DNA from 3 places in the Bradyrhizobium sp. USDA 4449 genome. Region 2 is predicted to be linked to each of the others. Evidence: predicted binding sites of a transcription regulator. Region 2 holds the regulator's gene; each other region holds the start of a gene.
What was found. Region 2 encodes LexA, which represses DNA repair genes until DNA is damaged. Its sites were predicted from a motif close to TGTTCNNNNTGTGTTCNG; they were not measured.

Region 1: a site for LexA is predicted at 4,897-4,914, ahead of ACVIIW_RS27885 (single-stranded DNA-binding protein). Genes of this name have one in related genera too.
Region 3: a site for LexA is predicted at 7,379-7,396, ahead of ACVIIW_RS15380 (DNA-processing protein DprA). Genes of this name have one in related genera too.

Annotation. Positions count from the first base shown of each region.
Region 1 covers NZ_JBSRYD010000001.1:5,967,734-5,978,396, forward strand. Annotated here, with positions in the region: gene ACVIIW_RS27875 (potassium transporter Kup) at 1-1,104, shown strand, start outside; gene gyrA (DNA gyrase subunit A) at 1,158-3,905, opposite strand; gene ACVIIW_RS27885 (single-stranded DNA-binding protein) at 4,260-4,754, opposite strand; gene ACVIIW_RS27890 (outer membrane protein) at 5,347-6,093, shown strand; gene uvrA (excinuclease ABC subunit UvrA) at 6,360-9,335, shown strand; gene ACVIIW_RS27900 (HAD-IA family hydrolase) at 10,127-10,663, shown strand, end outside.
Region 2 covers NZ_JBSRYD010000001.1:6,079,871-6,090,533, reverse strand. Annotated here, with positions in the region: gene gltA (citrate synthase) at 1-60, opposite strand, end outside; gene gltX (glutamate--tRNA ligase) at 203-1,642, opposite strand; gene ACVIIW_RS28470 (glutamine--tRNA ligase/YqeY domain fusion protein) at 1,785-3,464, shown strand; gene ACVIIW_RS28465 (nuclear transport factor 2 family protein) at 3,501-3,887, shown strand; gene ACVIIW_RS28460 (DUF2171 domain-containing protein) at 3,977-4,210, shown strand; gene ACVIIW_RS28455 (ComEC/Rec2 family competence protein) at 4,307-6,592, shown strand; gene ACVIIW_RS28450 (hypothetical protein) at 6,603-7,037, opposite strand; gene ACVIIW_RS28445 (hypothetical protein) at 7,231-7,434, opposite strand; gene lexA (transcriptional repressor LexA) at 7,621-8,322, opposite strand; gene ACVIIW_RS28435 (molybdopterin molybdotransferase MoeA) at 8,499-9,710, opposite strand; gene ACVIIW_RS28430 (hypothetical protein) at 9,924-10,112, opposite strand; gene ACVIIW_RS28425 (HAD family hydrolase) at 10,261-10,663, opposite strand, start outside.
Region 3 covers NZ_JBSRYD010000001.1:3,240,399-3,251,061, forward strand. Annotated here, with positions in the region: gene ACVIIW_RS15345 (carbohydrate ABC transporter permease) at 1-336, shown strand, start outside; gene ACVIIW_RS15350 (ribokinase) at 351-1,274, shown strand; gene ACVIIW_RS15355 (SDR family NAD(P)-dependent oxidoreductase) at 1,271-2,041, shown strand; gene ACVIIW_RS15360 (HAD-IIA family hydrolase) at 2,034-2,861, shown strand; gene ACVIIW_RS15365 (ABC transporter ATP-binding protein) at 2,861-3,973, shown strand; gene ACVIIW_RS15370 (phosphoenolpyruvate hydrolase family protein) at 4,031-5,785, shown strand; gene ACVIIW_RS15375 (hypothetical protein) at 5,789-6,325, opposite strand; gene ACVIIW_RS15380 (DNA-processing protein DprA) at 7,636-8,142, shown strand; gene ACVIIW_RS15385 (DNA-processing protein DprA) at 8,132-8,557, shown strand; gene ACVIIW_RS15390 (hypothetical protein) at 8,529-9,179, shown strand; gene ACVIIW_RS15395 (hypothetical protein) at 9,505-9,954, opposite strand; gene ACVIIW_RS15400 (Tm-1-like ATP-binding domain-containing protein) at 10,060-10,663, shown strand, end outside.

The sequences.
Region 1 (10,663 bases), 110 kb from region 2:
AATTATTTCGGCCAAGCCGCGCTGCTGATCACCGATCCCTCGATGATCGAGAATCCGTTCTTCCAGCTCTGCCCCGACTTTCTACATTACGGGCTGGTCGCGTTCTCGGCGATCGCGACCGTGATCGCCTCGCAGGCGATCATTTCCGGCGTGTTCTCGCTGACTCAGCAGTCGATCCAGCTCGGCTTCCTGCCGCGCATGCAGATCCGCCACACCACGAGCCATGCGATCGGGCAGATCTACGTGCCGCTGGTGAACTGGCTGCTCGCCGCCGCCACGCTCGGCGCGGTCTTGAGCTTCGGCACCTCGGACGCGCTCGCCGGTGCCTATGGCATCGCCGTCTCGCTCCTGATGGCCATCACCACGCTGCTCGCAGCCCTGGTCGCGATCCAGTGGGGCTACTCACCGTGGATCGTGGTGGCCGTGAACGGCTTCTTCTTCGTGATCGACGTGATCTTCTTCTCGGCCAATTCGATCAAGCTGTTCGAGGGGGGCTGGTTTCCGCTGCTGCTCGCGGGCTTCGTCGCCTTCCTGATGCTGACCTGGCGCAGCGGCGTGAAGCTCGTTGAAGCCGCACGCGCGAAGCTGCGGCAGCCGGAGGAGGATCTGATCGAGACGGCCGTCAACAAATGCAGCGCGCGCCTGCCCGGCACCGCCGTGTTCCTGGCCTCCGCGCCGAAAGGCGTGCCGCTGGCGCTGACGCAATTCGTCAAGCACAATCACGTGCTGCACGAGCGCGTCGTCCTCGTCACCGTGCTGATCGAGGAGTTGCCCCACATCGCCGACCAGGACCGGGTCGAGATCATCGAGATCATTCCCGGCATCACCCGCGTGATTCTGCATTATGGCTTCATGCAGTACCCAACGATCTATGAGGGTCTGGCGCTCGCCTGCCGCCAGGGCAAGCTGCCCGGCATCGATCTCTCCGACATCACCTACTACGTCGGCCGCGAAACCATCATTCCGAGCGAGGACATTCCGGGCATGTGGGTCTGGCGCGAAGGCCTGTTCGCCTTCCTCCAGCGCAACGCCGAGCGCTCCGCCGCCTTCTTCGGCGTGCCGACCAAGCAGGTGGTGGAGTTCGGCACGGAGCTGGAAATCTAGCGAATGGCGAGTGGTCGATAGCGAAGAGAGCAGCAAGCTTCGTTCGCTATTCCCTATTCGCCATTCGCCTGTTCTCCATTCGCGCCGTTCCCGCTCTCCGCCTCCTCGGTGATGTGCTCGACCGAGACGACGTGCTCGTCCTCGGCGGTGTCGAACACGATCACGCCTTGCGTGGAGCGGCCGGCGATGCGGATGCCTTCCACCGGGCAGCGGATCAGCTGGCCCTTGTCGGTGACGAGCATGATCTGATCCGCATCCTCGACGGGGAAGGACGCGACGAGGTTGCCGTTGCGGTTGTTGACGCTCATGGCGACGATGCCTTTGCCGCCGCGCCCCGTGGTGCGGTACTCGTAGGACGAGGTCCGCTTGCCGTAGCCGTTGACGGAGACGGTCAGCACCACCTGCTCGGCCGCTGACATCTCGGCATAGCGCTCCTGCGGGAGCTGGAAGCTGCCGGAAGTCTCCTCGGCCTCGGCGTCCGCTGCCGGCTCTTCGGCCGCAGCTTCACCGGCGACCGCGCGGCGCATCTTCAGGTAGGCCGAACGCTCGTCCGAGGTGGTCTCGACATGGCGCAGGATGGCCAGCGAGATTACCTTGTCTCCCACGCCGAGCGCAATGCCGCGCACGCCCATCGAGGTGCGTCCGGTGAAGACGCGGACGTCGGGGACCGGGAAGCGGATGCACTGCCCGCCGGCCGCGGTCAGCAGCACGTCGTCATGCTCGGTGCAGATCTGGACGTCGACGATCGCCTCGCCTTCGTCGAGCTTCATCGCGATGATGCCGGAGCGGCGGACGTCGACGAAGTCGGACAGCTTGTTGCGACGGACGTTGCCGCCGGTCGTTGCGAACATCACATCGAGCTGCGCCCAGGTGGATTCGTCCTCGGGCAGCGGCATGATGGTGGTGATGCGCTCGCCCTGCTCCAGCGGCAGAATGTTGATCAAAGCCTTGCCGCGCGCGTTGGGCGCTGCCATCGGCAGCCGCCAGACCTTCTCCTTGTAGACCTGGCCGCGCGACGAGAAGAACAGCACCGGCGTGTGCGTGGAGGCCACGAACAGGCGGCTGACGAAATCCTCGTCGCGGGTCTGCATGCCGGAGCGGCCCTTGCCGCCGCGGCGCTGGGCGCGATAGGCCGACAGCGGCACACGCTTGACGTAGCCGGCGTGCGAGACGGTGACGACCATGTCCTCGCGTTGGATCAGGTCCTCGTCCTCGACCTCGCCTTCCTGCTCCATAATCACTGTCTTGCGTGGCGTGGCGAACTCGGCCTTTACCTCGGCAAGCTCGGTCTTGATGATGTCGAGGATGCGGGCGCGCGAGCGCAGGATCTCGAGATACTCGCCGATCTCGCCGGCGAGCTTTGCCAGCTCCTCGCCGATTTCGTCGCGGCCGAGTGCGGTGAGGCGAGCGAGGCGCAGCTCGAGGATCGCCCTCGCCTGCTCCAGCGAGAGGCGGATGGTGCCGTTCTCGTTGATCCGATGGCGGGGATCGTCGATCAGCGTGATGATGTCCTCGACGTCGCGCGCGGGCCAGTCGCGCGTCATCAGGGTCTCGCGCGCGGCGGCCGGCGTCGGCGAATGCCTGATGACCTTGATGATCTCGTCGATATTGGCGACCGCGATCGCGAGGCCGACCTGCTCATGCGCCCGCTCGCGCGCCTTGCGCAGCTTGTATTTGGTCCGGCGGGTGACGACCTGCTCGCGGAAGCCGACGAAGATCGTCAGCATGTCCTTCAGGTTCATCGTCTGCGGACGGCCACTATCGAGGGCGACGGCGTTGACGCCGAAAGAAGTCTGCAGCGGTGTGAATTTGTAGAGCTGGTTCAGCACCACGTCGGGCACGGCGTCGCGCTTGAGCTCGACGACGACGCGATAGCCGTCGCGGTCGGACTCGTCGCGCAGATCGGAGATGCCCTCGATCTTCTTTTCCTTGTAGAGCTCGGCGATGCGCTCGACCATCGTCGCCTTGTTCACCTGATACGGGATCTCGGTGATGACGATCGCCTCGCGCTCCTTCCGGATCGTCTCGAACTCGACCTTGCCACGCATCACGATGGAACCGCGGCCGAGGTGATAGGCGCTGCGGATGCCCTGGCGTCCAAGGATGATGCCTCCGGTCGGGAAGTCCGGGCCCGGGATGATGTTGTTGAGCTCGTCGATCGTCAGCGACGGATTGTCGATCAGCGCCACGCAGGCATCGATGACCTCGCCGAGATTGTGCGGCGGGATATTGGTGGCCATGCCGACGGCGATGCCGCCGGCGCCGTTGACCAGAAGGTTCGGGAACCGAGCCGGCAGAACGACAGGCTCCCGCTCGGAGCCGTCATAGTTGTCCTGGAAATCGACCGTATCGTCGTCGATGTCCTCGAGCAGCTTCAGCGCGATCTTGGTCAGGCGGGATTCGGTGTAGCGCATGGCCGCTGGCGGATCGCCGTCGACCGAGCCGAAATTGCCCTGCCCATCGATCAGGGGCGCGCGCATCGAGAAGTCCTGCGCCATGCGCACCAGGGCGTCGTAGATCGCCTGGTCGCCATGGGGGTGGTACTTACCCATGACTTCACCGACGGCACCGGCGGACTTCTTGTGCTTCTTGTCCGGGGTGTCGCCGCGATTGTTCATCGCGTAGAGGATGCGGCGATGCACCGGCTTCAACCCGTCGCGCGCATCGGGCAGCGCACGCGATACGATCACGCTCATGGCGTAATCGAGGTAGGACTTCTTCATCTCCTCGTAGATCGAAACGGGGCGAATGTCCGAGGGTTGCGCCGGCTGGTCGCCGGGCTTGTTGTCGTCGTCTGCCAAGGGGAAATCCGGTGAGATTCTATCTGGGAATCATATAGCGCATCGAGGCCCTGATAACCACCCTCGCGAGGCCAGGGAAGCGCTTTTTCCGTCTATTCTTCCAATAACTTACGTCCCTGAAGCGGGCATCTTGGATGAGCCTGGAATCAACCTTCCAAAATCGCCTCGGACGGGCGGTCGAGCCGTGGGCGAGTGCGGCCGTTCTGCCGCTTTGCAGCCCGCGCCCCGACTTCATCCCAAACATGAAGCGGGCCCGCAAATTCCGAGCCCCTTCCGTCGATTAGTTGGGTTTACTGACCGACGTGGAAGGTGTTGATCAACCTGACCAGCGCACCCTCATCGCCCGGACCATTCCTAGAACGGGATGTCGTCGTCCATGTCATTGTTGCGGCCACCACCGCCGGCCGCCACGGGCCGACGCGGTGCGCTGCTGACCGGACCGGACGAGCCGAAATCGCCGCCCGGCTCGTCACCGAAGCTGCCGCCACCTCCGCCGCCGCGGCCGTCGAGCATCGTCAGCGTCGAGTTGAAGCCCTGCAGCACGACCTCGGTGGAGTACTTCTCGACGCCGCTCTGGTCGGTCCATTTGCGGGTCTGGAGCGCGCCTTCGATGTAAACCTTGGCGCCCTTCTTCAGATACTGCTCGGCGACCTTGCAGAGCCCTTCATTGAAGATCACGACGCGGTGCCACTCGGTCTTTTCCTTGCGCTCGCCGCTGTTCTTGTCGCGCCAGGTCTCGGAGGTGGCGATGCTCAGATTCGCGATCGGTCGCCCGTCCTGGGTGCGGCGGATCTCCGGATCCTTGCCGAGATTTCCAACCAGAATGACCTTGTTGACGCTTCCCGCCATCGCCGCTCTCCACTCCAATGCCACTGAATTTCGAAAAGGCGCGCCCGCGCTGCCGCCTGTTGGGCCGACCCTATACGCTTACAAGCGCCGATCGGCCCACCACGCCCTCGGTTATCCCCACATATAGCACCGATCGGGCCTTCGTTCCAGATTTGTTCCCATCGAAATGGCGGCGAGCCAAGCGTCCAAACCCTGCGCGGCAGTATGACCACATCTTGGGGGGAATCGGACCGTCACATTGAATACACCCGCTGGCGTTGCATTCCAGACCGACCGGATCAGCCACAATGTCGACATCGGTCTCGTCCGCCTCACTTACCGCTTCGGCAGCCCGGCAATCGCTAAATACGGTCATCAAGTACTGATCCCCAAAGCACTGATCCCTCTGAATCCATTCGAGAATCGAAGGCCGGCCTCGCGCCGGCCTTTTGCTGTTTCTTCCAGCAAACGCCACGTTTTGCGCCTGTTGTGGCTTTTGAGAGACACAACTTGCGGCTTCAGTGGTGTAAGCAAGACGTCAGTTGGACGACGTCCGCTGCCCTTCCGACGCACGGAAGGCAACAACAGAAACTGGGACTGGGATAAGTTGAAAATGAAAAAGGTTTTGTTGGCTTCGGCCGCTCTGTTCGCCCTCACTGGCGCCGCTTCGGCTGCCGATCTGGCGGCTCGCCCCTACACCAAGGCTCCGGTAGCTATCGCTTCGATCTACAACTGGAGCGGCTTCTACATTGGCGCCAACGCTGGTGGCGGCTCCAGCCACAATTGCTGGGACACGACCAGCGTCGGTGGCGCTACTGTCCCCACGACGAGCGAAGGTTGCCATGATGCGACCGGCGCTCTCGCCGGTGGTCAGATCGGTTATCGCTGGCAGTCCGCCGCCTGGGTGTTCGGCGTCGAAGCGCAGGGTGATTGGGCCGATCTGAAGGGTTCGAACACCAGCTCGCCCGCCGCGTTCTTCCCGCTGGTGAACAATACCAAGATCGACGCCATCGGCCTCTTCACCGGCCAGGTGGGTTACGCCTGGAACAACGTCCTCTGGTATGTGAAGGGCGGTGCGGCCGTCACCCACAACAAGTTCAGCGGCACTCTGGCCGGTGTCACGGTCGGCGACGCGAGCGACACCCGTTGGGGCGGCACCATCGGCACCGGCATCGAGTTCGGCTTCGCGCCGAACTGGTCGGTTGGTTTTGAGTACAACCACCTGTTCATGGGCAAGCACAACGACAGCTTCACGGTGGTCGGCCTGCCCTTCCGCGCCGACAACATCAAGCAGGATGTGGACATGGGCACCGTTCGCCTGAACTACACCTTCGGTGGCCCGGTGGTCGCGAAGTACTGATCCTCGCAACCGACGTCACAACGTCACGAAAGGCCGGCCTCGTGCCGGCCTTTTTGCTGTTCCATTCGGTGCAATTGCCATCAGCTGCTGCCAAGTCCCGCCAGCGCCACAACAATCCGTTGACGATTCGCAAGTCCCTCTGGAAATCCCTCCCCGTTCTTCCTACGTTCGCTCACATACCCATTGGCGCCGATCCCGGTTCCGGGCGAAGCGCGCCGGAACGTTGGCGCGGTCGCTCGCTCATGGGATTCTTCGAGGGCAACGGGATGGATGAAGTGATCAAGGCGAAGCGCCAACAGCAGAACGCGGGCTCCAGCCTGCGCGCGATTACGATCCGTGGCGCGCGCGAGCACAACCTCAAGAACATCGACGTCGAGATTCCCCGCGACAAGCTCGTGGTTTTCACCGGCCTCTCCGGCTCCGGCAAATCCTCGCTCGCCTTCGACACCATCTATGCGGAAGGCCAGCGCCGCTACGTCGAATCACTGTCGGCCTATGCCCGCCAGTTCCTGGAGATGATGCAGAAGCCCGACGTCGACCAGATCGACGGCCTGTCCCCGGCCATCTCGATCGAGCAGAAGACGACGTCGAAGAATCCGCGCTCGACCGTGGGCACGGTCACCGAGATCTACGACTATATGCGCCTGCTCTGGGCGCGCGTCGGCGTGCCCTATTCGCCGGCCACGGGACTTCCGATCGAAAGCCAGACCGTCTCGCAGATGGTCGACCGCGTCCTGGCGCTGCCGGAAGGCACCCGCCTCTATCTGCTGGCGCCCGTCGTGCGCGGCCGTAAGGGCGAGTACCGCAAGGAACTCGCCGAATGGCTCAAGAAGGGCTTTCAGCGCGTCAAGATCGACGGCACTTTCTACGAGCTGGCGGAAGCGCCCACGCTCGACAAGAAATTCCCGCATGACATCGACGTCGTGGTCGACCGCATCGTGGTGCGCGCCGATATCGGCCAGCGCCTTGCCGAAAGCTTTGAGACCGCGCTGAAGCTCGCCGAGGGCCTCGCCGTCGTCGAGTTCGCCGACGCGCCGGCGGCAGCACCGGCGGAAGAGAAAAAGAAGACGGCAAAGATCCACGACAAGAGCGGACCCGAGCGCATCCTGTTCTCGGAAAAATTCGCCTGCCCTGTCTCGGGCTTCACGATCCCCGAGATCGAGCCCAGACTCTTTTCCTTCAATAATCCCTATGGTGCCTGCCCGGCCTGCGGCGGCCTCGGCGTCGAGCAACATGTCGACGAGGACCTCGTCATTCCCGACAAGGAGATCGCCATCGGCAAGGGCGCGATCGCGCCTTGGGCCAAGTCATCGTCACCCTATTACGTGCAGACGCTGACGGCACTCGGCAAGCACTACAAGTTCACGCTCACCACCAAGTGGAAGGATCTGCCCAAGAAGACGCAGAACGCGATCCTCCATGGCTCCGGCGACGACGAGATCAAGTTCTCCTATGAGGACGGGGTGCGCTCCTACGACACCAAGAAGCCGTTCGAGGGCGTCATCACCAACATCAACCGCCGCTACCGCGAAACCGAGAGCGAGTGGGCGCGGGAAGAACTCGCAAAGTATTTCCACGACGTGCCCTGCGGCGCCTGCAATGGTTTCCGGCTGAAGCCCGAGGCGCTCTGCGTCAAGATCGGCGGCAAGCACATCGGCGAGATCTCGGAGCTGTCGGTGAAAGGCGCCGGCGCATGGTTCGAGACCGTGCCTGATACGCTGAACGCGCAGCAGAACGAGATCGCCGGGCGCATCCTCAAGGAGATCCGCGAGCGCCTCACCTTCCTGCTCGACGTCGGCCTCAACTATCTCACCCTCTCCCGTTCCTCCGGCACGCTGTCCGGCGGCGAGAGCCAGCGCATCCGCCTGGCCTCGCAGATCGGCTCGGGGTTGACGGGCGTACTTTACGTGCTGGACGAGCCGTCGATCGGCCTGCACCAGCGCGACAATGCGCGCCTGCTCGACACCCTGAAGCGGCTGCGCGACCTCGGCAACACCGTGATCGTGGTCGAGCATGACGAGGACGCGATTCTGCTCGCCGACCACGTGCTCGACATCGGCCCGGGCGCCGGCATGCACGGCGGCAACATCATCGCCGAAGGCACGCCCGCGGAGATCATGCGCAACCCGAAATCGCTCACCGGCAAATATCTCACCGGCGAGCTCGAGGTCGAGGTGCCGGAGCGGCGGCCACCGAACCATCGCCGCACCATCAAGGTGGTGAACGCGCGCGGCAATAACCTCAAGAATGTCACGGCCGAAATTCCGCTCGGCCTGTTCACCGCCGTCACCGGCGTCTCCGGCGGCGGCAAGTCGACGCTGCTGATCGACACGCTCTACAAGGCCATCGCCCGCAAGTTGAACAATGCCAGCGAAGGCGCAGCTCCGCACGACCGCATCGAGGGGCTCGAGCATATCGATAAGATCATCGACATCGACCAGTCGCCGATCGGCCGCACGCCGCGTTCGAACCCGGCAACCTACACCGGCGCCTTCACGCCGATCCGCGAATGGTTCGCCGGGCTGCCCGAAGCGAAGGCGCGCGGCTACGAGCCGGGCCGCTTCTCCTTCAACGTCAAGGGCGGCCGCTGCGAAGCGTGCCAGGGCGACGGCGTCATCAAGATCGAGATGCACTTCCTGCCCGACGTCTACGTCACCTGCGACGTCTGCAAGGGCAAGCGCTACAACCGCGAGACGCTCGAAGTGCTGTTCAAGGGCAAGAGCATCGCCGACGTGCTCGACATGACCGTCGAGGAAGCCGCCGAGTTCTTCAAGGCGGTGCCGCGCGTGCGCGAGACTTTTCAGACATTGCACCGGGTCGGGCTGGATTACATTCACGTGGGCCAGCAAGCGACGACGCTGTCGGGCGGCGAAGCCCAGCGCGTCAAACTTGCAAAAGAGCTGTCCAAGCGTGCCACCGGCCGCACGCTCTACATCCTGGACGAGCCGACCACCGGCCTGCACTTCCACGACGTCAAGAAGCTCCTGGAGGTGCTGCACGAGCTGGTCGCGCAAGGCAACACGGTCGTCGTCATCGAGCACAATCTCGAAGTCATCAAGACCGCCGACTGGGTCATCGACCTCGGCCCCGAAGGCGGCGACGGCGGCGGCGAGATCGTCGCCTGGGGCCCACCCGAGGACATCGTGAAAGCGCAGCGCAGCTACACGGGCAAGTTCCTGGAGCCGGTGCTGAAGAAGGCGCGCAAGCCGAAGCGGCGGAGCACGAGCGAGGCGGCGGAGTAGCCTATCGCTGCAGTCTTGGCAGTGTGTCTATGGGACCGATGGCTCGGCCAGTCGCTTGGCCGATCCATGCGTTTCGCTTCTTCTAAGTATCCTCCGTGGGACGATACTTAGTTCGCCTATTAGCAACCTCGGGTTAATCGCTGATCCCTGCTATACCTTTCTGACTTCGCCGTCGGGAGGTCAGAATGAGCAACGCAACTGGAGCAAGCGGCTTCCATTTCGAATTTCAAGCCACCAGAGCCGAACACAGACTTTTTGGAATGTGACTGGTAAGAACCTGAAGGCTCTCATCGACCAGCGCATCAGCGCCGGTGCCCCAGTCGTCGCAATCTTCCTGATCATCGTTTGGGCCTGTGCAGCCGTGGATCGAGGTTGGTTGGCAGCGGGTGCGGCATTCGGATCGCTAATGTGGTTCATGCTGGGGTATTGCTTCGCATTCTTCGTGATGCTCTGATGCATTCGCCAAATGTTTGGCAGATCATTCGAGCTGCATGGAGCCGCGCAGATGACGTGGCAGGTTGCCTTTGATGATGTCTCGACAGTCATTAGGACTCCGGGCGTCGAAAGCCGGATGCCCTGGAGTGCGACTGCAGCGATGAAGGATACCAATTCGCCGGTCGCGCTCTGGTACGACGCACGGTTTCCAGCTGGGGTTTTCGCTGACCCAGCCTCTCGTCTTGCATTTGCAGAGTGGGCCAGTGAACATGTACGACGCGCTGCATTACTGGGCTCCGACACCTCGGCCAAATCATCTCCAAGCCCGGCTTGCTGCTGGTAACCTCCCCTCCTTCATGCGCTACGCCCTCGCCATCTTCGACCTCGACGGCACTCTCGTCGACAGCTTCCCCTGGTTCCTCCGCACCATCAACGACGTCGCCGATCGTTTCGGCTTTCGGCGCGTCAGGGATGAGGATGTCGAAGGGCTGCGGCATGCCTCGACGCGCGAGATCCTCTCACGGCTCGAGGTGCCCGTGTGGAAGCTGCCGGCCATCGCGCGTTATGCGCGGCGTCTGAAGGCGGAAGCGGCGTCGGAGATTTCGCTGTTTGCGGGCACTGAAGCGATGCTGCGGACGCTATCCGAGAACGGCGTGCAGCTCGCGCTGATAACGTCGGACAGCGAAGTCAATGCGCGGCAAAAGCTCGGCGCATCAGCCACGCTATTCCGGTATTTCGAGGGCGCGGCTTCCGTGTTCGGCAAGCCCGCGAAATTTCGCCGCGTCATCCGGCGTGCTGGCGTGATGCCGCAAAACGTCATTTCAATCGGCGACGAGGTCCGCGACATCGAGGCGGCGCGTGCGGTGGGGATTGCGTGCGGCGCGGTCAGCTGG
Region 2 (10,663 bases):
ATCGTAATTCTTGTTTCCGACCGTCAGCGTGGCGGTCTTGTTGCTTGGTTTTGCGTCCATCAGAGGTCCCCGATGTGTGGTGAAACGGGCCAGTCCCGGAGGCCCCAGGCGAAGATGGGGCAGGCCGGATGTTCCAGAATGTACGGGAAGATGGGTATATTATTGCTGTGTGCGCTGCAAGATCATGGCAGCCATGGCCTACTTACGTCGTAGTCGGGGCTTTGGACTGATCCTCGAGCCGGCCCAGGCTTTCCTGGCGTCCCAGCACGTCCAAAACCTCAAATATGCCAGGCGACGTGGTGCGGCCGGTCAGCGCCGCCCGCAAGGGCTGGGCGACTGCGCCGAGCTTGAGACTATTTTCCTCGGCAAAAGCGCGCAGCGCAGCTTCCGTGCTGGTGCCGCTCCACGTCTCCACATTCTCCAGCGCGGAATGAAGCTGGCCGATCAGCTTGCGGTTCTCGGGCGTCAGCAGGGCCGCCGCTTTGGGATCGAGCTGCAGCGGCCGGTCGGCGAAGATGAAATAGGCGGCATCGATCAGCTCGATCAGCGTCTTGGCGCGCTCCTTCAGGGCCGGCATGGCCTTCAGCAGCTGGGCGCGCGTGGTGTCGTTCAACTTGGCCTTGATCTCGGTGCGGGCGGGCACGACGTGATCGAGCACGTCCTCGAACATCTTCACGAGTGATTGATCGTCGGAGTGGCGGATATAATGGCCGTTGAGGTTTTCCAGCTTGGCGAAGTCGAAGCGGGCGGCGGCGCGGCCGACGCTGGCGAGATCGAAGGCCGCGATCATCTCCTCGGTCGAGAAGATCTCCTGGTCGCCATGGCTCCAGCCGAGCCGAACGAGATAGTTGCGCAGCGCGGCCGGAAGGTAACCCATGGCGCGGTAGGCATCGACGCCGAGCGCGCCGTGGCGCTTGGACAGCTTCGAGCCGTCAGGACCGTGGATGAGCGGGATATGCGACATGTTCGGCAGTGCCCAGCCCATTGCGTCATAGATCTGCTTCTGGCGGGCGGCGTTGATCAGATGGTCGTCGCCGCGGATGACGTGGGTGACGCCCATGTCGTGGTCGTCCACGACCACCGCGAGCATGTAGGTCGGGTTGCCATCGCCGCGCAGCAGGACCAGGTCATCGAGGTTCTCGTTCTGCCAGACCACGCGGCCCTGGACCTGATCCTCGATCACGGTCTCGCCGGTCTGCGGCGCCCGGAGGCGGATGGTCGGCTTGACGTCAACAGGGGCGGTTGCCGGATCGCGGTCGCGCCACATGCCGTCATAGAGGCGAGTGCGGCCCTCGCTGCGCGCCTTCTCGCGCATGGCGGTGAGCTCCTCGGCAGTGGCGTAGCAGCGGTAGGCCTTGCCGTCGGCGAGCAGCTGCTCGGCCACCTCGCGGTGACGGGCGGCGCGGCTGAACTGATAGATGACGTCGCCATCCCAGCCGAGCTCCAGCCATTTCAGCCCGTCCAGGATCGCGCCGATCGCGGCCTCGGTAGAGCGCTCCCGGTCGGTATCCTCGATCCGGAGCAGCATCTTGCCGCCGTGCTTCTTCGCATAGAGCCAGTTGAACAGCGCCGTGCGGGCGCCTCCGATATGGAGGAAGCCGGTTGGAGAGGGCGCAAAGCGCGTGACGACGGAATCGGTCATTCTTGGCAGGGCCTATGCATTGAAGCGGTGGTATATATCAGGACCGGAGCATAACTAAAGCCCAACGGCGGATCCCCTGAGGCCTTGGCTCAGCCACGCGAATTTGGCAGAAGGGCCGCTGACTTCCCGACAGGATTGCAGGATGAGCACAGAACCGGTGACGACTGAGATTGGGCGCGATTTCATTCGTGACATCATCCAGGCCGACCTCGATCAGGCCAAGTACAAGGAGATCGTGACCCGGTTCCCGCCGGAGCCGAATGGCTACCTGCATATCGGCCACGCCAAGTCGATCGCCCTCAATTTCGGCATCGCCCAGGAATTTCCAGGCCGCTGTCATCTGCGCTTCGACGACACCAATCCGGTCAAGGAAGAGCAGGAATATATCGATTCCATCCAGGCCGACGTGCACTGGCTGGGCTACGACTGGGGCAAGAACCTGTTCTATGCCTCTGATTATTTCGACCGCCTGTACGAATGGGCGGAGCAGCTGATCCGCGACGGGCTCGCCTATGTCGACGATCAGTCCCAGGAAGAGATCCGGCTGTCGCGCGGCACGCTGACCGAACCCGGCAAGAACTCGCCGTTTCGCGACCGCAGCGTGGAGGAGAACCTCGACCTGTTCCGTCGCATGAAGGCGGGCAAATTCCCGAACGGCGCGCGCGTGCTCCGGGCCAAGATCGACATGTCCGCCGGCAACATCAACCTGCGCGACCCCGTGCTCTACCGCATCCTGCATGCGCACCATCCGCGCACCGGCACCAAATGGCACATCTATCCGAGCTACGACTACGCGCACGGCCAGTCGGATGCGATCGAGGGCATCACGCACTCGATCTGCACCCTGGAGTTCGAGGACCACCGGCCGCTCTATGATTGGTTCATTGAGAGATTGCCGGTGCCGTCGAGGCCGCATCAGTACGAAATGGCGCGGCTCAATCTGACCTACACGCTGCTGTCGAAGCGGGTGCTGACCCAGCTTGTCCGCGACGGCCACGTCGCGGGCTGGGACGATCCGCGGATGCCGACCATCGCGGGCATGCGCCGCCGCGGCGTGCCGCCGGCGGCGTTGCGTGAATTCGTCAAGCGCATCGGTGTGGCCAAGGCCAACAGCGTGGTCGACGTCGGCATGCTGGAATTCTGCATCCGCGAGGAGCTGAACCGCACCGCGCAGCGCCGCATGGGCGTGCTGCGGCCGCTGAAGGTCGTCATCGAGAACTATCCGGAAGGGCAGAGCGAGGAACTCGAGGCGATCAACCACCCGGACGATCCCAGCGCCGGCACGCGCAAGATCACGTTCGGCCGCGAGCTCTATATCGAGCAGGACGACTTCATGGAGAACCCGCCGAAGAAGTTCTTCCGCTTGTCGCCGGGCAACGAGGTGCGGCTGCGCTATGCCTATTTCGTCAAGTGCACCGGCGTGATCAAGAACGACAGGGGCGAGGTGGTGGAGCTGCGCTGCACCTACGATCCCGCGACCAAGGGCGGCAACGCGCCTGACGGCCGCAAGGTCAAGGCGACCATGCACTGGCTGCCGGCCGCAACGTCTGTCCCTGCGGAGATCCGCATCTACAACCAGCTCTTCGCCAACCCGAGCCCGGATGCCTCGAACTTCGCTGCTGACCTCAACCCGCAATCGCTGGAGATCCTCTCCGACGCCCGGATCGAGGCATCGGTCGCGGAAAGCAATTCGAGCGAACCGATGCAGTTCGAGCGCCAGGGCTATTTCGTGCGCGACAAGGACTCCACGCCCGGCAAGCCGGTGTTCTCACGCACCATTGGCTTGCGCGATACGTTCGCCAAGGAAGTCGCCAAGGGCTGAGGCAAATGGCTGAGGCAAAGGGCTGAGGGACGCAAGATGTGCAGTGCAGCCGACGCCGCCGTTTCCGCCATCATCGCGAAATGGTGCGCCGGCTTCGCGACCCTCGATGCGGTTGCGCTATCGTCGCTTTATTCAAAGAACGCATTCTTCTTCGGCTCCAACCCGAAGCTCTATCGGGGCAGGAATGGCGTGGCCGATTACTTCAACGGCCTGCCGCGCTGGCGCAGGCCGAGCGCGGCGTTCTCCGAGGTGCAGGCGGCGCAGGCAGGGGCCGATACGATCAACATGGGCGCGACCATCACGTTCGACCTGGCGGGCGAACGGCCTGACCTCGTCGTCAAGATGAGCTGGGTCATCATTCGCGAAGACGGCGACTGGAAGATCGTCAATCACCACGCCTCGGCGAAGGCGCCGTTGATCTGACAGTTGCGCCGCGCACGGCATCGTCATTCCGGCGCTGGAAACGAATGCGCGGGCGCCGGGTTGAGGTGGATCCACAGGAGCATCCCACCATGCAGAACATCGCTGAGCATATGGAAGTCATCGGCGCCGACGGTGTCCATATCGGCACGGTCGACAAGGTCGAAGGCAATCGCATCAAGCTGACCAAAAAGGACAGCGGCGAGGGCAGCCACAAGGGCCACCACCATTTCATCGACAAGGGCCTGGTTGCCGATGTCGAGGGCAACAAGGTTCGGCTGTCCGCCAAGGCCGATGTCGCCGTGACGATGGAAGAGGAAAAGTAGGGCGGAAGCCTCTTCGTTCCCGATTTGTGCCGCTATCCGTGCCGCCGCACGTTCCGGTAGCTTCCGTGCAGTAGCGTAGCGCAGGGTTGCTGAGGGATGGCGGAGCCGGGCCGGCCACAACGTGCCTCGCAAGGTATGGCCGGGACCTGGCCCGGCAGCGGCCGAACAGCGTCGGCCGGCGGCTTTGTGCCGGCAGGCTTCGGCGTCTGGTCGTCGATCGCCGGAAAGCTGGGTGATTGGGCGAAGGCCGAGGCCGGCGCTGGACGACTGTTCCCATGGGTCCCCATCGCCTTCGGCTGCGGCATCGCGCTGTACTTCGCCGCCGACCATGAGCCGGTGCTCTGGGTGACGGTCGCGACGGCGGGCGCGTCGACGCTTGGCGCGGTTCTGTTGCGGCGGAGCCGGTGGTTTGCACCCGCGATCATGATCGCGGCGGTTGCGGCCGGTCTTGCTGCGGCGACGTGGAGGACAGCAAGCATCGCCCACGCCGTGCTCGCAAAGCCGCTTTATTCCGTGTCGCTGTCGGGCTTCGTCGAGACCCGCGACATTCGCGAACGCACCGACCGGTTCGTGCTGCGCGTCACCGCGATGGAGGCGCAGCGCGGCGACGTCAAGCTCGAGCGCGTCCGCCTCTCCGTGCGCAAGGGGACGGCGCCCGATGTCGGCAGCTTCGTGCAGTTGAAGGCCCGGTTGATGCCGCCGCTGTCGCCGTTGCGGCCGGGCAGCTACGATTTCTCGCGCGACATGTTCTTCCAGGGCATCGGCGCGTCCGGTTTCGCGATGGGGGCGATCACGACGGTGACGCCGCCGGTGTCAGGCGGATTGCAGTTGCGCTATGCTGCGCTCATGCAGGGCCTGCGCGATGCGATCGACGCGCGGATCCGCGCCGTGCTCGACGGCGACAACCGCGCAATCGCGACCGCGCTTTTGACCGGCCGCCGCGATGCGATCACCACGCCCGTCAACGATGCGATGTTCGTCTCGGGGCTTGGCCACGTGCTGTCGATCTCCGGCTATCACATGGCGGTCGTCGCTGGAGTCGTCTTCTTCGCGGTCCGCGCGCTGTTGGCGCTGATCCCCGGGCTGGCGGCCGGATTCGCAATCAAGAAATGGTCGGCGGCCGCGGCGCTGATGGCCTCCGCATTCTATCTGCTGCTCTCGGGCGCGGAGGTCGCAACCCAGCGATCGTTCTTCATGACCGCGGTGGTGCTGATTGCCGTGATCGTCGACCGTCGCGCGATCACGTTCCGCACGCTGGCGGTGGCGGCGCTGATCGTGCTCGCGGTTGCGCCGGAAGCGCTGGTGCATCCGAGCTTCCAAATGTCGTTTGCGGCGACGCTCGGGCTGGTGGCAATGGTGCAGATCGGGATGCCGAACCTGCTTGCCTCGCCCGATCATTCGACGACGGCGCGGATTGCGCTGTGGGGCGGCCGCGAGATCGCGATGCTGTTCATGGCTTCCATGATCGCGGGGCTTGCGACCACGCCCTATGCCGCCTTCCATTTTCACCGCGTCACGCCCTACGGCGTGCTCGCCAATCTCGGTGCGATGCCCGTCGTCTCGGCGCTGGTGATGCCGGCCGGGCTGTTGGGACTGCTCGCGGCTCCGTTCGGGCTGGACGGCGTGTTCTGGTGGCTGATGGGGATCGGCATCGACTGGATGATTGTGGTCACCCGCTGGGTGGCGGCATTGCCAGGGGCTATCGGCCATGTCGGCGCCTTCGGCACCGCGCCGCTGGTGACGGCGAGCCTGGGGCTTGTCCTGATGGGGCTGTTGCGCACGCCGCTGCGCTGGTCGGGTGCGATCGTGCTTGCGGTCGCAACGATCTGGGCCTTGTCGGTGCGGCAACCCGACATTCTCATTGCCGCCGACGGCCAGAACGTCGCGGTGCGCGGCAAGGATGGGCAGCTGCATCTGATCAGGACGAAGAAGGACAATTTCCTTCTCAAGGAGTGGCTCGCGGCGGACGCCGACCCGCGCGATGCCGCCAGCGCTTCGCTCGGCGACGGCGTGTCGTGCGACGATGCCGGCTGCGTGACGCCGCTTGCCGACGGCCGCATGATTGCGCTGGCGCTGCGCATCGACGCGCTGGCCGACGATTGCAGCCGCGCAGCGCTGGTGGTGACGGCGAGGCCTGCGCCGCCCGATTGCGCTGCAATGGTGATCGATCGGCCGCGTCTGGCGAGCCAGGGCGCGCTTGCGCTGACACAGCGCGGTGACGGTTTTGCGGTTCAGCCGGTGAGAGCGAGGGGCGCAAACCGCTCCTGGTCGCCGGTGGCGCCCGGCGATGCAGATTTCGGCCAAACCCTCAAGCCACGGTCGGCAGCTCCGCGGACCAAAGACGCAACGCCGTCGGAGGCCGACCTTCAGGCCGAGGACTAGAATCGACGCTTCAGCCGATCGGCAGGCGTGGCGGCGTCGTGCGACTGTCGGCGGCCACTTGCGGCTTGTGCTCGCGCTCGCCGAGCGGCTGGGTCACGGGCAGTTGCAGCACGGTTGCGCGCTGGCCTTCGACGAGCTGCGTCACCAGCACGTATTTGCCATCGGGGAATTCGATCGCGTCGTGATGGCGATCGGGAATGTGCGGATCAACCTTGCCGAACTTGCCTACGCGGGAATTGATGGTGCGGGTCCAGATCCACCTGTTGTCGTAGCGGACGTTGTCGGCGAAGGCGAGCTCCGTTCCCGGAAGCAGGCAGACCGCGACCGACATGTCGGCTTCAGAGGCGAAGCCGCGCGTCGAGGTGCCGCGGAACGTTGTCGTGACGATCGTCTCGCCGACTTCTGCGGGACGCGTCGCGACGGCATGCAAGCTATAGTCACACATCGGGTGCTCCTCATCGGGGATAGCAACCCGCGCCTCTGTCCTGGAGGCGCCGGCCTCTATCAGAGTTGAAGCCTGCAAGACTCTGCTTGGTTGTAGGCAAATCTGCGGCTCCGATCCGCGAGCCGCAATCACATTATCTTTCCCGAACGGCTGGGAACAAAGCTTGCCTCCGTGCATTTGGGAGGCTTCGCGCTCAGCGTCCGGCCGGCGCGGACCAGCCGGAATATTGCCAGCCGGGCTGCGCCTGTTGCTCGATGGCGTTGCGGGCATCGCGGATCTGCGCGCTCGTCGCCTGCGGCACCTTGCCGAGGCGATGCTGCGCATGCGCAGCAAAGGCGTGCGATCCGGACGCTGTGATCAGCGTCATCGTGACGGTGCTCAGGATGATCTTGCCCATCATTCTCTCCTCAGTCTCCCTGGAGGCCCATCGAAGCGAGTGTGCTTCGTTGCGGCATGCCGGGGATGTAGGGCTGGAGAGGTGGCGGGATAATCTGTGCAGAACCAGAAAGTCTATCCAGCCGGAGCGGACAATCGTCCGCTCCAATCGTTGATCGCAGTCACCGATCGCGCGAGAACGTGGCGCTCAGTACTTGCGATAGAGACCGATCAGCTTGCCCTGGATCTTGACCCGGTTGGGGGGCAGGATGCGGACCTCATAGGCGGCATTCGCTGGCTCGAGCGCGATCGAGGCGCCGCGGCGACGGAAGCGCTTCAAGGTGGCTTCCTCGTCGTCGATCAGGGCGACGACGATGTCGCCAGTGTCGCAGCTCTCGTTGCGCTGGATGAGGGCCATGTCGCCGTCGAGGATGCCGGCGTCCACCATGGAATCGCCGCGCACTTCGAGCGCATAGTGCTCGCCCGCGCCGAGCATGTCGGGCGGAACGCTGATAGTGTGGCTGCGGGTCTGCAAGGCTTCGATCGGCGTACCGGCCGCGATCCGGCCCATGACGGGCACCGCGACGGGACGCTCGCCCTCATCCGCCGGCGGGCTCGACGTCATGCGCACCTTGCCGAGGTTGCCCTCGATGACGCTCGGGGTGAAGCCGCGGCGACTGCCGGCGGCGGCCTGGAGCTCGGGCAGCTTGATCACCTCGATCGCGCGGGCGCGGTTGGGCAGACGGCGGATGAAGCCGCGCTCCTCGAGCGCAGTGATCAGGCGGTGGATGCCCGATTTCGAGCGCAGATCGAGCGCGTCCTTCATCTCGTCGAAGGAGGGCGGCACGCCGCTTTCCTTCAGCCGCTCGCTGATGAACCGCAGGAGCTCGTATTGTTTGCGCGTTAACATCTCGACCAAAATCCCCCTGGTGATGTCATTCAATTCCGAGACGCTGAATTCAGCCATAAGCCGCTACATGCTCGAAACAAATCATGAACGGACACTATATGTTCGATACATGTTCCGCAACTGCTTAATTTACCGTGAACGCGACCAAGTTCGCGGAACGCACGCGAACGAAGCGGTCAGACGGGCAGCCGCAGCACCTCGCAAGCGGTGCCTGCTTCGGCCTTCGGCGCGAACGGTGCGCGCACGAGAAGTGCCTGTGCCGCAGCCAGATTCGAAAGCAACGAGGAGTCCTGATGATCGACGGGAACGGCGACCAGCGTGCCGTCGTCACGCTCTGCCAGCCGCGCGCGCAGATAATCTTCGCGCTGATCGTTGGCGCCGACATCGCGGCCGAGCACGGCGCGCTCGCGGCGATGATGAACCGCCGAACGCCCCGACAGCGCGCGAATCAGCGGGACCAGAAACAGGAAAGCGCAAACGTAGGATGATACGGGATTGCCGGGCAGGCCGATCACGCGCATCGATCCCAGTTGCCCGTTCATCATGGGCTTGCCCGGTCGCATCGCGATCTTCCAGAACGCCATCGAGATACCTTCGTCCCTCAGTGCCTGTTGCACCAGATCGTGGTCGCCCACCGAGGCACCGCCGGTCGTGATCAGGATGTCGGCGCCGCTCTCGCGCGCGCGGCGGATGCCCGATGTGGTGGCGGCAAGCGTATCGGCCGCGACCCCGAGATCGATCGTGTCGGCACCTTCGCTGCGAGCCAGAGCATGAAGGGCATAGCCATTGGAATAGACGATCTGGCCGTGGCCGGGCGTCGAGCCCGGCATCACCAGCTCATCGCCGGTGGCGAGGATTGCGACCGTCGGCCGGCGGCGGACCGCGAGTTGCGGATGGTTCATCCCGGCGGCGAGTGCGAGGTCGCGCTCCGTGAGCCGCGTGCCGCTGCGCAGGAGCACGTCGCCCTCGCGGAAGTCGATGCCGGCCGGGCGGATGTGTCGTCCGGTGATGGCGGCTTCCTTGATCGTGATGCACTCGCCGTCGGCGACGGTGTCCTCCTGGATCACCACGGCATCCGCGTTATCGGGAACGACGCCACCGGTGAAGATCCGCACGGCTTCGCCGGCGCCGACCCTTCCAGCAAACGGCCGGCCGGCTGCGACTTCGCCGATCACCGTGAGCCGTGTGTCGACCTTGGCCGCATCGCCCGCACGCACGGCATAGCCATCCATCGCCGACATCGCCTCAGGCGGCTGCGTCCGCCGCGCCGCGACATCGCGCGCAAGCACGCGATGAAAGGCCCGATCGAGCGCAACTGTTTCCTCAGCCAGCGGCTCCGCTCCCGCGAGCACGGCAGCAAGCGCATCGGATACCGGCATGAGGGCCACGGTGAAAACTCCAGCTACGCCCATTCGGGCAAATCAGCGGCGAGAGTTCTAGCCGAGCGGGAGCGTCCAGGCAAAGCAGCCGCACAAGATGATTTATCCCACCCCTGGAGCCGTGGGACGAAGCTGGAGGTTCAGCCGGGGCATGATCTGGAGAGCGACGCATACCGGCACAACGACGGCCAAGGCAAAGACAAGAGCCGTGGCCAGCATCGGTCAGGTCCCCGGCGGCTCGCTCGGACTGACATCAGGCGCTTTGGGATTCTTGTCGGGCATTGGATCGGCCTGGGCCTTCAGGTCGGCGGCCTTGCTGATCAGTTTTGCGGAGAGCTCAGAATTCGAGGTGGTCCTGGCGTATTTCATCAGCAGGGAGGCCTGCTTGGTGAGGTAGGTTTTGCCCAACACGATGATAAGTCCGATGTAGAATTCCCAACGGACTATAGAGTCCGGAGCCGGGGATTCCGTTCCCGGAACTCTGTACAAAAATGCACAAAGGGTTTTGGTTCCCGAGTTCCAGTGAAATTGCCTCCGGAATCAGAGCCAGGGTGCCAAGTCAGATCCCCAGCGCCTTCAGGGCATTTCCGACGTCGGTCGGCGAGGTCACATGCACCGCGGTCAGGCCGCGCGCCCGTGCACCTTCGACGTTCTCGGCGAGATCATCGAAGAACACGATGCGGTTCGCGGGCACCCCCATCGCGGCGACGACATGGTCGAAGGCCTCCGCATCGGGTTTGCGCAGGCCGATGCTCGAGGACAGGTAGAGCTCGCGGAAATGCCCGAGCAGGTCGGCATATTCCTTCGAAAAAAAGTCCACATGGGGGCGGTTGGTGTTGGAGAAGGCATAGACCGGCATCTGCTTCGCCGCACGCGGCAGCAGCTCCGCAATATCAGGCATCTCGCCGGCGAAGATCGCGTTCCATCCTTCGAGGAGCTGCGCATCCGAGATGCCGATGCCG
Region 3 (10,663 bases), 2.8 Mb from region 2:
GACATTCCAAAGGACATAGAGGAGGCGGCCGCCATGGATGGTGCAAAGCCATACCGTGTTGTCTGGCACATCGTTCTTCCGCTGCTAAAGCCGGGCCTGATAGGCGCTTCATTGCTTATTTTCTTGCTTGCCTGGCACAACTTCGCTCTCGGCGTGATCCTCAGTTCAACGAAAGCACCGGTAACCGTCGCCCTGCTCAAGCTGCTTAATCCGGGCGTTCAGTTCTATCCAGTCATGGCTGCGGGTCTGGTGGTGACCATGATCGTGCCGGTCATCCTGATCATCCTTGGCCAGCGTCATCTCGAACGTGGTCTTACCTTTGGGGCCGTGAAATGAGCCCCAGGCCATTGATGTTCTTCGGAACGACCAATCTCGACCTCTGCTTCAACGTCGAGCGGCTCCCAACGCCTGGTGAAAGCCTTATGGGAAGCTTAAAGCAGAATGCGGGAGGCAAGGGCGCCAATCAAGCGGTGGCCGCCGCTCGATTGGGACTTCGGCCGAGCTTCTACACCCGGCTTGGCGATGACGATGCCGGTCGATCGTTGCTGCAAGCGCTGCGTGAGGCCGGCGTCCGTCTCGACGCCATTGAGGTAAGCCCTGGGGAGATATCCGGTTCTGCTCTCGTCCTCGTCGGTGACGACGGCTCCAACATGATTGTCATAGACCCGGGAGCAAATGCAAACGTCACATCAAGCATGGTCGAGAAGGCGGCCGAGTTTATTGAGCGGGACGCAATCGTCGTTGCGGAGATGGGCATGCCGGTCGCCGCGCTCAATCACCTCTTTGCATTGAAGAGCGCCAAGGGATTCGATCTCATTTTCAATCCCGCCCCAGTGCGGACGGGCCTGTCGTCGGCGGCGTGGAGGAGTGTCGATTTCGTCACCCCAAACCAGACAGAAGCTTTCGAGCTCACCGGTGTCGAGGTGCATGACTTCGACAGCGCCGCCCATGCGGCGGGAAAGCTTCTCGATCTGGGGCCCAAAGCGGCGCTGATCACCTTGGGTGCGCAGGGAGCTTATTACGCCGATGCCAGTGCGACTTTTGCGCTGCGGGCATTTCCTGTGAAGGTCGTCGATACGACCGCGGCGGGCGATGCTTTCAATGGAGCTTTCGCAGCCTCACTTGCTTACCGGTTGCCGATACGAGAAGCGATCAAAAAGGCGCTCGCGGTTGCCGCCCTATGTGTGACGCGACGCGGCGCCCAGAGCTCGATGCCCAGCAGTTGGGCCGTCGACGAATTTCTGAATTCTCAATCGATCTTGGAGTTGGAATGACCGAGCAGTTCTCAGTTGAACACAGGACCGTGCTGGTGACCGGTGCAGGGGGAGGCATTGGCTCAGCCATTGCCAATGCTTTCCGCCAAGGCGGTGCGAACGTCCTGGCAACCGACGCAAATGTGGAAAACCTCCGGGACATTCTGACACGCTTACCGCACGGCAATGGTATCCTGCCGATGAGCATGGACGTGGCACGAGAAGATGATGTTGGCAGGGTGCTTGATGAGATCGCCAACCGCTTCGGTAGGCTCGATGTCCTGGTCAACAACGCCGGAATAAAATCGGCTCAGCCCCTACTCACGGGCGACGCCGAGAAGATCGAAAAAACCATACAGATAAACTCCGTCGCGGTGCTTCGCTGTGCCAAGCAAGCGATCGAGCGCTTCATGAGGAGCAAGGGCGGCCGCATCGTCAATGTCGGGTCCTCATTGTCATCTCAGGGTGCTGTTTTCAACTACCAGGCTGGCGGCGCCGACTATTGCTTGTCAAAAGCGATCGTGCACGACGTGACAAAGCTGCTTGCTTATGAATGTGCTCCGCTCAAGATCAACGTCAACGCTATCGCCCCCGGGATTATTGATACGCCCATGCATGGTCGTCCGCGGGAGGAAACCGAAGCGCGCCATAGTGGCCGAATTCCGCTGGGTCGGGTCGGACAGCCGGAAGATATCGCAGGGCTTGCGGTGTTCCTGGCCAGCCCCGCAGCTTCCTATATGACCGGGCAAATTGTCCATGTGAATGGCGGGATGCTGATGAATGGTTAGCGTCGGCTCCAACATCAACTGGCCGCCGATAGAAGGGATTATCTCCGATCTGGATGGCGTCATCTATCGTGGCAGCACCGCAATCGCGGATGCCATAGAAGCATTTACGGCGTGGCGGAAAGCCGGGGTGCCATTCTGTTTTGCGACGAACAATTCAACGCATACTCCGGAGGACGTCGTCCGCAGGCTGAGAGGATGTGGTCTTTCGATCGAGCCGTCGCAGGTCGTTACAAGCGCTATTAGCGCCGCGGAGCTCGTTCGAACGAGATATCCGGACCTAACGCGAATCTATGTCATCGGCGCTCCCTCGCTTGTCACGGCCATGCGCGATGTCGGGCTTGAGATCACCGAGCAAAGGCCTGAAGCGGTTGTGATGGGGCTCGACCGGGGTATCACGCACGAGAAGATGCGAATTGCCGTTGAGGCGATCCTCGATGGAGCTGTGTTCATCGGAACTAATCCCGATCTACTGCTGCCGACAGGCAGCGGGTTCGAGCCTGGGGCGGGTGCGACGATTGCAGCTGTGACTGCCGCTACGCAAGTGAAGCCTTTGATCGTCGGAAAGCCGCAAGTGCCGATGATCGAGACCGCACTCTCGCGCCTGGGGACGAACCGCGCGTCAACGATTATGATCGGAGACCAAGTTCCGACGGATATTCAAGCCGGGAAGAGAGCGGGCCTTTCGACGGTGCTTGTCACAACGGGCGTGCCCACCCGTCAGGATCCGTCCCTCATGGCCCCTGACTTCATTGTATCGAGCTTGCGCGAAATTCAGGTCAGTGCTGCTCGCGCGGCTCAACCGAGACAGAGGAGGGCATAATGGCAGAGGTTCGCCTGGAGGGCCTCAGGAAGTCCTTTGGAACCATCGAGATCCTGCGCAATATCGACCTGACCATCGATCACGGCGAATTTGTCGTCTTCGTTGGTCCGTCCGGGTCAGGCAAATCCACGCTGCTGCGTATGATCGGCGGGCTCGAGCCCATCAGCGGTGGGCGGCTCCTCATCGACAACGAGCTCGTCAATGACATCGATGCGGCCGATCGCAACCTCGGCATGGTCTTTCAGAGTTACGCTCTCTATCCGCATATGACGGTGAAAGAGAACCTGGCCTTTCCCCTGCGCATGGCGAAAGCCCCGAAAGCCGAGATCGCCACGAAGATAGCCAAAACGGCGTCGCTATTGCAGATCGACCATCTATTGGATCGCAAGCCTCGACAACTTTCGGGCGGGCAACGCCAGCGCGTCGCAATCGGGCGCGCCATCATGCGAGAACCAAAAGTATTCCTGTTTGATGAGCCTCTGTCCAACCTGGACACCGAGCTGCGCGTACAAATGCGAGTTCAGATCGCCAAGCTCCACAAGCAGCTCGGAAATACCATGATCTATGTGACGCATGACCAGGTAGAAGCGATGACCATGGCCGACAAGATCGTCGTCCTCAAGGACGGCAACATCGAACAGGTCGGCAGCCCCCACGATCTATATCACAATCCGGCCTCGCGCTTTGTGGCAGGCTTCATCGGCTCGCCAAAGATGAACTTCCTGGGCGGCAAGGTCGAGGCCGCTCACCAACATGGCCTGGACATCCGACTGGAGGCCGGTTCTACGATATCCGTTCCGGTCCAGCCGGACCAAGGACTCATTGGTAAGCCGGTTACCGTTGGAATTCGCCCGGATGATTTTTCCTCGACGACGCCCGGGCTGCAGGAGATCTCCATTGCACTCGACGTGGATTTCGTTGAGCATTTCGGTAGCGTCACGTACATCTACGGTTCGGCTGGGGACGAAACGGTCGTCGCCAGGGCGCCAAAATCCGGCTCGCGCAAGGACGCGGCAAAGCTCACTCTCACAGCCGCTCCTGCCGATTGCCATTTGTTCATGAGCAATGGAAAATCGGTGCGGCGGTTGCAAGCGCCTGCAACTTGGAGCTAGTCTTGACGCCAGCCGTGCGATGATGCCGGCTCAGGATCGACACGCGGACAGCTGAAGGTGAAGGGAGCCGGCATCAGGCAGTTCTTCCGCAATTCCCGTTCGTTTGTCCTTGGTGCGGGGATCGGATCGGGCATGACGGCCAGGGCCGCGGAGCGGGCGGGCGCCGATTTCGTGCTCGCACTCAATGCTGGCCGTTTTCGCGCCATGGGCGGGGCATCGCCCGCCTCCATTCTTCCAATCCGCAATAGCAACGAGTTCGTAGCGGGGTTCGGGCGGACCGAGATCCTGCCGAACACAAAACTGCCGGTTTTCTTCGGCGTCTGTACATTCGACCCCGAGCTTGATCTGGATCGATGGCTCGACCGGATCATCAAATGGGGATTTGCAGGTGTAACCAACTTCCCTTCGGTCATACACATCGACGATCACCGCAGGTCATTGCTTGAGAAGTCCGGCCTTGGATATTCCCGGGAGATCGAGCTCCTTGTGAAGGCCGCAAAACGCGGCGTGATGACGATCGGGTATACGCGTAGTCAATCCGAAGCCCGCCGAATGGTCGAAGCAGGCGCCGAGGCCATTTGCATCAACTTCAATCTTAACCGCGGGGTTGAAAGCGAATCCGATCCGTCGATCAGCCTGGCTGAACTTGCAGCGCGTACCAGTGCCGTTGCGCGTGTTGCTCAATCGGTCAACAAGAGCACCATCTGCCTGCTGGGCGGCGGCCCGATCACAAAGCCGGACGAGCTCCTGGACATCTGCCGTGAGACCGGAATCCAGGGGTTTATCGGAGGCTCTTCGCTGGACCGCGTGCCTCTGGAGATGTCGGTCCTCGAGGTGACGTCCGGTTTCAAAACTATCCACCTGTTGCGCGAGAAGGTGGATCTGCTCGAACGACAGCTACAGTTGAGCGGCTTCAGGCACGGCGTCATTGCGCAGTCCTCGGCAATGAAGCGCATCCTGGAAACGACCAAACGCGTTGCGGTCACCCCCCGTCCAGTTCTCATCTGGGGAGAGGTAGGCTCCGGCAAGCGTCGAATAGCAAGCCTGGTTCACGCGTTTAGCGACCGCAGGCACGCCAAGGCGGCGCTGTTTCATTGCCGACCCGGTCCGGCGATGGATACACTCGGCCCGTTGTTCGGCGCCGAGCGCCTTGAGAGCGGCAGACGTCAATTGTCGCTCCTGGAGACATCGAGCGACGGCGCTGTCTTGCTGCTGCATGTTGACCAGCTTTCGCGTGAAGGTCAGGAACGTCTCGCCGATTATATGGAGACAGGTGGGTTTACCCCTCTGAACGGGCTAACTGTCATGCGTTCCCGTGCGCGGATCATTGCGACCGCGACGGTGGCCCGAGGCGCTGGTCTTGAAAGCGTTCTGTCCCCGCGGCTTCTTGCGCTCTTTACCGGGCTGGATGTCCAGCTACCTTCGCTTCCCGATAGGCTTGAAGATCTGCCGCAACTCGTTCAACATTTTACGGTCGAAGCCAAGGGAGATTCCAGCGCCCAGACGCTCACGATAGAAAACTCTGCATTCCTGGCGCTCGCCGGTCACGATTGGCCAGGCAATTTGCGCGAGTTGCGGCAGATCGTGAATCAGCTTGTGACCCTGCCATCAAGTCACATTACCGGTGAGGTGGTAAAGCCCCTTTTGCAGGGACCATCAGGGCCACGGCCGGCGGCCTCGCTGTCCGAGCGGGACTGGATTATCGAGGGCCTGAAGAGAAACCGGCTTCACCGCGGCAGGACTGCTCGCTCTCTCGGGCTTTCACGCAAAACCCTCTACAACAAAATTAAGAAGCTGCGGATCCTCGAATAAGCCTCATGCCGTTCGGAGCGGCTGCTTGGCCAGGCAGAACTTCGGTATCGACGATGATCCATGAAAGCCGATGCTTACGAGCGCAATGTCCGATCCAATCGAGAGAGCAAAATCGTCGGGGCTCAAATAGACGAACGCATCGACCTGCGCACCTAGCCGTTGCTCTGCTGCTTTCATCTTTGCCTCGTCCGACGCAACAAATAGGACTTTGAACCCGCGGCTTGCAAACCACTCCATGCGCCGAAGCTCGAGTTCCTGACCGCTATCGAGCGGCACTCCGGCCGGTGTCCGTTCAATCATGGCGGCCGGCGGAAAATTCGTTACTCCGGTCACCTTTGCATCTTCCAATAAATCCCCAAGATCTTCCCAGCACGCAAACGGATCGATCATGACCATCGCCGTGTAGCAGAAAGCGGGGAGTATGGGGCTCGCTTGCAGGTCTCGCAGGAGACAGTCGTTCCAATCGATAACGGGAAGCGTGGCCATGACGAGCGTGGCGTTCTGTGGAAGGGCTCGCAGCGACGGCGCATAGATCGTCATCTGATCATCGCGAGATGAGGTAAGACTTGCGGCAAGGCGGCCTACGACCTTGGCTCTCATGGTTTCTACCCAATCCTACCCAGTTCAACCTTCCGGCGATCTTACACGCGGCTCCCTCCAGGTCTAGACCATCACTGTTGATCATGGGGAGCAAGGTAATATCTATCTTCGACGCCGGAGCCGGGCCGGCAGGAAGCGAGAAAGGCGAACGGCGTCATCATCAGTCTTACCTGCGGTTTGCTTTGAGTGACCTCTTCGCGTCCACGTCTACTTGCATATGCTGCTCGAGCTGCGAGCGTCATCAAAGGGCTCGTGAAACGTATTGTCAGAAATGCTTGCGAGCCATCAGCGCCATACGAATCCGCTAGCAGACCGGCTCGTCTGCTCCTCCCTGACTAGAGCCGCTGCTGGAAAACGCCGGCAGCGGCATCTTTTTGTCTCGGAGCGCGCCTCGGCTGAGATGAGGAAAGCGAGGACGTGACGAGCCGCATTGTCCGGTCGATCACAATATGGGATGGCATCGACATGGCTGCTTCGGGGGCGGACACGGCGTGGCGTGATCACCTGGACGCCGAGGGCCGTATCCGACCGTGAGCGCTACGCGGTCTCGCTTCTGCCGATTGGTTTGGCTCTCGCGCGCATCGTCAAGCGCAGTTCGCGAAGATCACTCCCGACGGCTGCTCCGACTTCGGCGGCTGCATTCAGCTCGAATTACGAGCTCCAGCTCTAGGCCTTCGGACATTTGGGCTGACGGCGAAAAACATACGCAAGCTGCCGCTCGAGATGCGCAAGGTGACTCCGACCGGCGCTGGGCCGCTACCCGAGAGGATCTTCCTGGCCCGTTCGAGATCGCGAGATCGGGCCAACTGTTACGCAAGGGGGCTGCAAATTCAGGCTGGAGAGCATCGTGTCGAAGCGCGGCGAGAGGCCCGATCGAGCCCGACGGTGCGGCACTGGCGCAAGGTGGAGAACCGGGACACGCGCCCTATGCTCGGGTACTGGATTAAGTCCCCTTCAACCGTCGCCGCTACCACAATCAAGGCGTTGACGTGTTGTTCTTATTTTGTACTTATCTGGGGTGCGACGCTGCTTTTACGACCTCCGCATTACTGACATTCTCGTGGTTCCCGGTCTGCAAAAATTGGAAGTTGCCCTAAAGCCACGGCTATGGCTCTGCTTTAATCGGCCGCAGAGCGAAAACGATGCTTTAGGCATCTTTGCGCCCGGATGCGAACGGCCCGATTGAAAGTAGTCCACACCCTGCCTTTGCTATTCCAGAATCGAAGGGCAAAGATGATCATGGAAACCCAATGAACGCCGCTCTTCTCGCCAGAAACGATGATGGTCCAGCCATCGCACCCATTTCACCGTCGCGCGAGATGGGCGCGTACGAGGAGCTGTGGCTTCAGCAAGGGGCGACTTTCAAGACCATAGCTGATCGTTTTGCTGCCGATCCGACAGCGATGCCATCCGACTTTGTGCCTCCTAGCATAGCGGAAACCCGCGCTAGAGAAGTAATGACAAAACTGTCGAAGGCAGGAGTTACGCGGTTCGGCGTCCGAATTCATCACGCTGGTAATTACCCAATGCGGCTGCGCGATGCGAAGCATCCGGTCGAGCTCCTATACTTTCAGGGAACTTGGGAGCTATCGGAGACACGCTCTGTAGCCGTGGTTGGTAGCCGAAAGCCAAGCGATGATGGTATCGCGCGCGCAAAGAAAATCGCGCGGGAGCTAGTTGCTCAGGACTTCACGGTCGTCTCTGGATTGGCGTACGGGCATCGATACGGCTGCCCACACCGCGGCTTTGGATGCTAAAGGAAGAACGATTGCGGTCATAGGTACGCCACTTGGCGTTTATTACCCCAAGGAGAACACAGACCTTCAGAAGCGAATAGCAACGGATTTCCTTTTGATATCGCAAGTGCCGGTGCTTCGATATGCGAGCCAGGCGGTCCCCCACAACCGGCTATTCTTTCCTGAGCGCAACATCACAATGAGCGCGATGACAGAGGCGACTATCATTGTCGAGGCGGGTGAGACGAGTGGAACTCTTACCCAAGCCAGGGCTGCGCTTCATCAGAGGCGCAAGTTGTTCATCCTCGACTCATGCTTCCAGCGGAAGGACATTACGTGGCCCGCGGCTTTTGAGGCCCGCGGCGCCATTCGCATCAAGAGCATGGAAGACGTTTGGGACGCCCTAAGTGTCAGCAGTCCGCTTCCAAAAAATTGAAGACAAGAATAGGGCTGATCACTACTACATCACCGAAGGTGATGAGTGCCTTTTCCTCTACGAGTATACGGCTGGAATGGGTTACGCCCACAGCGAGACCAATTCGCTCATTCTGAATCTGAAAAAGAAGAAAGGTGCAGGGGGATACACCTGGAAAGCAATAGCCATCGCGAGCTGCGCGGCCGCTCTCGGCCCGGCCATTAACCCCAAATGGCTGGCAGAAGCTGTTCTGGTACCTATCCCACCCTCGAAGATCAAGTCCGATCCAATGCACGATGACCGCATGACGCAGGTTTGCAAAGCAATTAGATCTGAGGCGACCGTCGATGTTCGAGAGTTGATCGTTCAAATCCGATCAACGAAGGCCGTTCACGATGGAAACAGACTCAAGCCGGAAGAGATCGAGGCGAACTATCGGATCGACGAAGCGCTCTGCTGCGCGGCAGATCCCAAATACATAGGCGTCGTAGACGACATCCTCACCGCTGGCGCGCACTTCCGCGCCGCCAAGAATGTACTTTCGAAGCGGTTTCCGAGCAGCAGGATCACGGGCTTTTTTATCGCCCGCAGGATATTCTCGAACCCGTTTGGTGAAGTGTCGCTGGACGATTTGCTGGCTTAACTTCCCTCCACGCTCGCGCAAACGCGGCCTGTTCGGGACCTGCGGCCCATTCGTCGTTCTCCTCGGCGGTCGCATCGAAGTCGCCGTTCATCGCGCGCCTGCGCAGCACCTGTCATGGCGGGATGGCAAGTGGCGGCGGCTTCGGCAAGATCGTTCATGAACTGCACCTGAGGCATCGCCAGCGGCGACAGGTCGTTTGGTAGTAGCCGCTCGCAGCGGGCTCGGCCAGGCCTTCGAGGCCAAGGTCCCGTAAACGCTTCGGGCAGCATCTCCGGCTCCGGAGCCCATGCCGGCGCTCGGTGCGAACGGTGTTAGGCCGCGCCGTTCATGGCGATGAGAAACAGCATCGACGTGGCCCTCGGTCAGATAGCCGATTGAGGCGGCGCAGCAGAGCTTTGACGTTTTGATGACCCATCCAGCCGGCCCCGATCTCCAGCAGCACCTGATTGAGGAACTCCGCGGCGATGTGGAGGACGTTCGCCACCTCCTGCGCGGCTGGAGATGTTGTGCGCGGGACACGCGACGCCCAAACTGCGCCCTGACCGAGGATCGCCTTTAGGCGGTGCTGGCTCATCTCGCGGAGCAGGATCTGCGCGTTGTTCCGCGCCTGTGCTCGGTGAGATCGTTGATGTTCGACCCGTCGCTTGGAGGTGCCGACCACGTTCTGAATGCTGGTGGTGCGCAGGAGGTCCGCGCAGACTGGATTGCCCCTACTGGTTAAGCCAGGCCCTGCATAGGCCCGGAACGGACTCTTGATGTTCTGGGGCTGCCGCATTGCGCGCCTACCCAACTTTACCCAGTCGCGCTCGGATCCGGGCTTATGAGCCATTTCACTTCGATCTAGACCTCCGAATGTCCTGAAAGGTCTAGGAGGAAGATCGTGTCTAACCATCGCGCGGACGACCAGACGTCGATCCGGGATGGTCATCCGTCCGATCGTGCCGGCAAGGTCGCGATCGTCGCAACCCTGGACACAAAGGGCCGCGAAACCTCTTATCTCGCGCGCGTCATCGAACATTGCGGCCGCAAGACTCTTACGATCGATGTAGGCACATCAAACGGAAGGGCCAGAAGCAAGCCCGGCGGTAGCGATGCGCGGGTCGCTGCACCCGCCGAGCTCTTGCGGGCGATAGCTCAAAGCGCGCGTGAGGAGGTCAATGAGCTGCTGCGAACAAGTGCGATTGACGCGATCGTTGGAGTGGCAGGCGGCAAAGGCAGCGCAGTCTTTGGTGAACTTGTATCGGATCTGCCATATGGATTTCCGAAACTGCTGGTGAGTAGCGCCAGGCCGGCCCTCCTGGCCGAATTAGCCCTCCACAATGACATTATCCTCTATCCAACCTTGGTCGACCTTTTCGGAATTAACGCGTTCACCGAACGTGCTCTCGAGAATGCAGGGCGGGCAGTGGCAGCGATGCATTATGTGCCCGCTCAAGGTCGGCGGGAGAGAAAGACCGTTGCAATCACGGCCTTTGGGGTCACGA